2 linked regions of the Thermochromatium tepidum ATCC 43061 genome follow. The protein of the gene in region 1 interacts with the protein of each later gene in a pairwise test. Links are inferred from orthologs where the notes say so. Each region holds a gene or a part of one and is shown on either strand. Other genes may lie near its edges.

Evidence for each region.
Region 2: the proteins of secB (region 1) and secA interact in binary tests that used the Escherichia coli proteins (3 or more experiments, as listed by UniProt). The link is inferred for Thermochromatium tepidum ATCC 43061 from one-to-one orthologs.

Annotation. Positions count from the first base shown.
Region 1 is NZ_CP039268.1:529,996-533,307, forward strand. What follows is about bases 9-3,003. They hold secB (protein-export chaperone SecB), read right to left. Parts: upstream 1,749-3,003; coding sequence 1,269-1,748; downstream 9-1,268. Other genes in these bases: E6P07_RS02480 (tRNA (cytidine(34)-2'-O)-methyltransferase), read left to right, coding at 9-262; E6P07_RS02485 (NAD(P)H-dependent glycerol-3-phosphate dehydrogenase), read right to left, coding at 259-1,266; E6P07_RS02495 (rhodanese-like domain-containing protein), read right to left, coding at 1,827-2,249; E6P07_RS02500 (ArsR/SmtB family transcription factor), read right to left, coding at 2,300-2,668; E6P07_RS02505 (murein hydrolase activator EnvC family protein), read left to right, coding at 2,866-3,003. In the rest of the region: more of E6P07_RS02480, read left to right, coding at 1-8; more of E6P07_RS02505, read left to right, coding at 3,004-3,312. UniProt on the Escherichia coli protein: One of the proteins required for the normal export of some preproteins out of the cell cytoplasm. It is a molecular chaperone that binds to a subset of precursor proteins, maintaining them in a translocation-competent state.
Region 2 is NZ_CP039268.1:422,370-426,088, forward strand. What follows is about bases 15-3,416. They hold secA (preprotein translocase subunit SecA), read left to right. Parts: upstream 15-393; coding sequence 394-3,216; downstream 3,217-3,416. Other genes in these bases: E6P07_RS02015 (M23 family metallopeptidase), read left to right, coding at 15-267; argJ (bifunctional glutamate N-acetyltransferase/amino-acid acetyltransferase ArgJ), read left to right, coding at 3,234-3,416. In the rest of the region: more of E6P07_RS02015, read left to right, coding at 1-14; more of argJ, read left to right, coding at 3,417-3,719. UniProt on the Escherichia coli protein: Required for protein export, interacts with the SecYEG preprotein conducting channel.

The sequences.
Region 1 (3,312 bases):
TCCCAGACTGCTGAGCGTCAGCACTCGGGGGCGTATCCCCTATGTTGAACCAGACTTTCGACCGGGAGACGCCTTTCTGTTTGGCCCGGAGACGCGCGGACTCCCCGATGGGGTGCTTGAGTCTGTGCCTGAGCAACAGCGCCTGCGCATCCCCATGCGTCCGGGCAACCGCAGTCTGAACCTCTCCAACGCCGTGGCTGTGGTGCTCTACGAGGCCTGGCGCCAGCAGGGATTCGCCGGCGCGGCTGAAATGGAAAGCTAGACAAACTCCGGCTTGGGTCCGCGCTCCAGGAGCGCGCGGGTGGCCGCGGACGGTAAGACGCCTTCGTAGAGCACACGATAGACCTGTTCGCTGATGGGCATCTCGATGCCGAGCCGCGCGGCCAGGCGATGGATGGCGAGTGCCGTGACAACACCCTCGACCTCCTGCCCGATCTCGGCCTTGGCTGCCTCGACCGTCAGGCCGCGCGCCAATGCCAGGCCCAGTCGGCGGTTGCGCGACTGATCGTCGGTGCAGGTGAGTACCAGATCCCCGAGACCGGCCAGTCCGGTGAAGGTCTCGGGACGACCACCAAGCGCGGTCCCGATCCGAATCAGTTCGGCTAGCCCCCGGGTGATGAGTGCCGCGCGCGTGTTGGCGCCAAAGCCCAGTCCATCGGCGATGCCCGTCGCAATGGCCAGCACGTTCTTGGCCGCGCCACAGATTTCCACTCCCACCATGTCCGGGCTGGTGTAGGCGCGGAAGGTCGATCCATGCAGCAGTGCGGCGAACCGCGCGGCGAACTCCGGCTGGTTGGAGGCAATCGTTACTGCCGTCGGCAGTTTGCGCGCGACCTCGCCGGCAAAACTTGGCCCTGAGATCACAGCCAGCGGTCGTTCGCCGAGCTCTTCCTGAGCGACCACATGCAGGAGTTGACCGCTGGCCGCATCCAGCCCCTTGGTCGCCCAGGCGACGCCAAAATCCGCTGGTAGACGCTCGGCTAATTGGCGCACAACCTGACGGAAGGCCTGGCTTGGCACGACCACCAGACAGTCGTCGGCGTCGGCCAGCGCCTCGTCGAGCGAATCCGTCGGGTGCATCGTGGCCGGGATTGGATGGCCGGGCAGGAAGTGACGATTCTCGCCGGCACGGCGGATCGCCTCGATCTGACTCGCCTCATGTCCCCACAACCGCACCTCATGACCGTTGCGGCACAGCTGCAACCCCAGGGCCGTGCCCCAGGACCCAGGACCGAGCAGCGCGATTCGGGCCGGCGTCGTGTTCATGGTCAGTGCTGGATAGGTTGCGCGCTGTTGGACTGGGCCTGTTCGGCGGCTTGCCGCTGGTGCTGGGCGAAGAGCAGGTCGAAATTGACGTGCTGGAGCACAAGCGGCGGGAAGCTACCCTTGACCACCAGATCCGAGACGACCTCGCGCGCATAGGGAAAGAGTAGGTTGGGACAGTAGGCACCGAGCAGCGGCCCGAGCTCCTCCTCGGCGAACCCGTGCGCGGTGAAGATACCGGCCTGCTGCACCTCGACCAGGAAGGCGGTCTTGTCCTCGACCTTGACCGTCACGGTGACCGCGAGCACCACCTCGTAGACATCGGTGTCGAGCGGGTTGATCGTGGTGTTGAGTCTGAGCTCGTGACGCGGCTTCCACTCGCCCCGGAAGATCTCGGGGGCATTGGGCGACTCGAAGGAGACGTCCTTGGTGTAGAGGCGTTGCACGGAGAATTGACGTTCGTTGTTCTGCTGTTCTTCTGTCATGCTAGAGATCCGGCGTCTGTGGGTCGTGTATGAATGGGGTTTGAGTGATGGCACCCGGGGCGCTGATCGCCATGGGGATTAGCGTTTCTTGCGTGTCAGGGGCAGGTTCGCCGACTCCCAGGCCAGGATGCCGCCCTGGAGGTTGTAGACCTCTTCGAACCCAGCCTTGCGCAGATACGCGCAGGCCACTGCAGACTGGGCACCGGACCGGCAATTGACGATGATAGGCCGACCCTTGTATTTGTTCAGGGTCGCCAGCTGGTGATTGAACCCATTCATCGGGATGTTCAGGGCGTTGATGATGTGGCCGCGTGCATAATCCGCCGCCGGACGCACGTCGATGATGACCGCCTCGCGATGATTGATCAGCTCGGTGGCCTGGAGCGGCCCAACACTGCCCTTGCCGCCGACGATGAGATTGTGCGTCAAGAGGCCCAGGATCACGATCAGGGCTAAGAACAGAAACCAATGATTGCCAATGAACTCGATGAGTTGTGACATGTGCGGGCCGTCTTGTTCAGAAGGTTGGAGGACGGGCTAGGCGGTTTGCCCTAGTGGGCGTGATGGCAGAAGACCTCGCGCATCATCCCGATCAGTCGCAGGGTACGGTTGTCGCTGACGCGATAGTAGACGCGATTGGCGTCCTTGCGCGAGGTGAGGATCCCCTTGTCGCGCAGGATCGCCAGATGCTGTGAGATATTGCTCTGCGAGGTGCCAACATGCTCGACGATCTCCTGGACGCTGACCTCCTGGTCGCCGAGCGTACAGAGGATCTTCAGACGCAACGGATGCGAGATTGCCTTGAGCGAACGCGAGGCACGCTCGATATCGGCGTCGTCGGTGAGTAGGTCGATCTCCTCGCGCACGCCTTCAGGGATATTTACCCCCGGACCGACGGGATGACTCGGGTTGTCCACCATTGGATCGCATTTGGTTGATTTATCGGCGTACAATGATAAACGCTTTCCATCCGGCTGCGAAGCGCCTGGACGCAAAGCGCGCGATGCTATCAACTCAGACACCATCGATGCCCAGCACCCTTGACGGGTCCAATCCGAGATTCCAGCGAGGGGCCCCAGCTGCGCACCGATGGCCAAACTCGTCCGGGCGTGGGTCTATGCAGCACCGAGGCGCGATCCTACTCTTTACCGCACTCCTGCTGCCGTCGAGTCCCTCGCTCCCTCAGTCGGGCGCCGACCCGACGCTAGAGGCTCGACAACGGGATCTCAGTACGATCGAACGCTCGCTCGAGCGTATCGGGCGCGAATTGAGCGACAGAAACGCCGACCGGCGTGCCCTAATCGCTGAATTGGAGGCGCGCGAGCGTAACGTCGCCGAGCTGTCGCTGGCCAATCGCGAGCTGGAACGCCTGGTCGCGGAGCACAATCGTGTCGCCGGCGAGCTGCGCGCGCGCCAGGTTGAGCAACAGGCGGCGCTGGGTATCGAGCTTGACTCGCTCGCGGATCTGCTGCGAACGGCCTACATCATGGGCCGCGCCGACCGTCTGCGTCTGCTGCTCAACCAGCAGGATCCGACCCGCGCCAGCCGTGTCATGTCCTATTTC
Region 2 (3,719 bases), 110 kb from region 1 along the record:
GGTTGGCGCACCGGCTATGGGAATCTGGTTGACATTCAGCATCGCGATGGCCTGGTGACGCGCTATGCCCACAACAGCACCAATTTGGTGCGCGAAGGTGACCTGGTCAGACAGGGCCAGCAGATCGCGACCGTCGGTTCAACCGGGACGGCGACCGGTCCCCATGTGCATTTCGAGTTGCGCCGCAACGGGTATCCCATCGATCCCATGCCCTATCTGCGCAGCCAGCCGGCCCAGCGTCTGGCCAGCGCCGAGCTGTTACGCTGACTGCTCCATCGAGATCCAAACGCCCGGGTCGCCTCGGGCGTATCCGCCGGGCGTCGGGTTGCGGCCAAATCCGTTATCATCCGTCGCCTTCTGCGAAAGGCCTCCTTTTATCCAAAGAATCCCGCGATGTTCAATCCATTCAAGAAGCTCTTTGGCAGCCGCAACGAGCGGCTGGTCAAGTCATTGATGAAGACGGTGGCGCGGATCAACGCGCTCGAACCTGAGCTGGCGGCGCTCTCGGATCAGGCACTCGCGGCCAAGACCGCCGAATTCCGCGCACGTCTGGCCGGGGGGGCAACCCTCGACGACCTGCTGCCCGAGGCCTTCGGCGTGGTGCGCGAGGCCAGCAAGCGCGTGCTCGGGATGCGGCACTTCGATGTGCAGCTCGTCGGCGGCCTGGTCTTGCATAGCGGCAAGATCGCCGAGATGCGCACCGGCGAGGGCAAGACCCTGGTCGCCACGCTGGCCGTTTATCTCAATGCCCTGCCGGGCAAGGGTGTCCACGTCGTCACCGTCAACGACTATCTGGCGCGTCGCGATGCGGCCTGGATGGGGCCGCTCTATCACTTCCTGGGGCTATCGGTCGGTGTCATCAACTCCTCGGGCGGGCTAGGCCCGGACCTGGCGTCCTACCTGTTCGATCCCGGGTTCGAGCCGGGGCCCGGTGAGGGCCATCGTCATCTGCGCCCCTGCACCCGGCGCGAGACCTATGCCGCCGACATCACCTATGGCACCAACAACGAATACGGCTTTGATTATCTGCGCGATAACATGGCCTTTGCGCCCGAGCAGCGGGTCCAGCGCGATTTCTATTACGCCATCGTCGATGAGGTCGACTCGATCCTGATCGACGAGGCGCGCACCCCCCTCATCATCTCGGGGCCATCCGAGGGCGGGACCGAGCTCTACAAGCAGATCGACACCCTCATCCCCAAGCTGAAGCGCCAACCACCTATCCTCAACGAAGAGGGACAGCCGGACTTTGGACCGGGCGATTTCTCGGTCGATGAAAAGACCCGGCAGGTCTATCTGAGCGAGGAGGGGCACGAGAAGGTCGAGCAGATGCTGGTCGAGATCGGGCTGCTCGAAGAGGGGGCCGGGCTCTATGACCCGAGCAACATCGTGCTCATGCACCATGTCTATGCCGCCCTGCGCGCGCACACGCTATACCAGAGGAATGTCGACTACATCGTGCGCGACGGTCAGGTCATCATCGTCGATGAGTTTACCGGGCGCACCATGCCGGGCCGGCGCTGGTCAGAGGGGCTGCACCAGGCGATCGAGGCCAAGGAAGGTGTGCCGATCCAACCCGAGAACCAGACCCTGGCCTCGATCACCTTTCAGAACCTGTTTCGGCTCTATCCCAAGCTCGCCGGCATGACCGGCACGGCCGATACCGAGGCCTATGAGTTCCAGCAGATCTATGGCCTAGAGGTGGTGGTCATCCCGACCAATCTGCCGATGATCCGCGAGGATCGCGGCGACCTGGTGTACCTCACCCAGGAGGAGAAATACGAGGCCATCATCGCCGATGTTCAGGATTGTGTGAGACGCGGTCAGCCGGTGCTGGTCGGGACCACCTCGATCGAGACATCCGAGCTCGTCTCTGGCCTACTCAAAAAGGCCGGCATCCCCCATGAGGTACTCAACGCCAAGCACCACGAGCGCGAGGCCGGCATCATCGCCCAGGCCGGGCGCCCGGGGGCCGTCACCATCGCCACCAACATGGCCGGTCGCGGGACCGACATCGTGCTCGGCGGCAATCTGGAGGCCGAGCTGGAGCAGGCCGGACCCGATGCCGATCGCGCGGCGATCCGGGCCGCCTGGAAGGCCCGTCACGAGCAGGTCATCGCCGCGGGCGGCCTGCATGTGATCGGGACCGAACGTCATGAGTCGCGGCGCATCGACAACCAGCTGCGCGGGCGCTCGGGTCGTCAGGGCGATCCGGGATCCTCGCGTTTTTATCTCTCGCTCGAAGACAACCTGATGCGCATCTTCGCCTCCGACCGTGTCGCCAAGATGATGCAGCGACTCGGGATGCAGCGCGGCGAGGCCATCGAGCATCCCTGGGTGACCAAGGCGATCGAGAATGCCCAGCGCAAGGTCGAGGGTCGCAACTTCGACATCCGCAAGCAGCTACTCGAATACGACGACGTCGCCAACGACCAGCGCAAGGTCATCTACCGTCAGCGGCGCGATCTGATGGACGCGGTCGACGTCTCCGAGACCGTCGCGGCGATGCGCGCCGATGTCCTCAAGGGATTGATCGACACCTATATCCCGCCCGACAGCCTGGAGGAGCAATGGAACATTGCCGGACTCTCCGAGGCGCTTGCCCAGCACTTCGGCGGCACTTGGCCGATCCAGACCTGGCTTGACGAGGATCAGAATCTACATGAGGAGACCTTGCGCAAGCGGATTCACGACACTGTGCTCAAGAATTATCAGGAGCGTGAGGCCTTGATCGGTGCGTCCAATCTGCGTCAGATCGAGCGCGCGGTCATGCTGCAAACGCTCGATAGCCACTGGAAGGACCATCTGGCCGCCATGGACTATCTGCGTCAGGGTATCCATCTGCGCGGTTATGCCCAGAAGAACCCCAAGCAGGAATACAAGCGCGAGGCGTTTTTGATGTTCTCGGCGATGCTCGAGGCCATCAAGCAGGACGTGGTCACGACGCTTGCCAAACTCGAGATCCACGCCGACATGGACGCAGAGTTTGCGGCTCGGCGCGCCCCGGAGCCCAAGGGCTTTGAATTCAAACACGAGGTCTTCACTGGCTTTGGCGATGGAAGAGAGGGCGACCATGGATCATCCGATCCGGCGGGTGAGCTGGACAAGGAAGACCATCAACCCTATGTGCGCGAGGGGCGGAAGATCGGGCGCAATGAACCCTGTCCCTGCGGTTCGGGCAAGAAATACAAGCATTGCTGTGGCAAGGTCGACTGATGGGGCGGGATGACGTCATGAGCGAGCGCAAGATCGATCTGTCCCTTCTGCCGATCCCCGGCGTGCGTCTTTCGACCATCGGGGCGGGTATCCGCTATCAGGGGCGCGACGATCTGCTCCTGATCGAGCTCGCGCCAGGTGCGACGGCCGCCGCCGTCTTCACCCGCAATGCCTTCTGTGCTGCGCCTGTGACCCTGGCGCGTCATCATCTGCACCAGGCCGCACCGCGTTATCTGCTCGTCAACGCGGGCAACGCCAATGCCGGGACCGGGGCGCGTGGTCTTGCCGATGCCCGGGCCTGCTGTATCGCGCTCGCCGAGGCCGCCGGCTGTCGGCCCGAGGAGGTCTTGCCCTTCTCGACCGGGGTGATCGGTGAGCCGCTGCCGGTCGAGCGGCTGACGCGGGTCCTGCCGGCCTTGCTCGAACGACTGGCGCCCGACGCCTGGCCGGCGGCGGCGCACGCCATCATGACCACAGACACTGTCCCCAAGCTCTACTCGCAC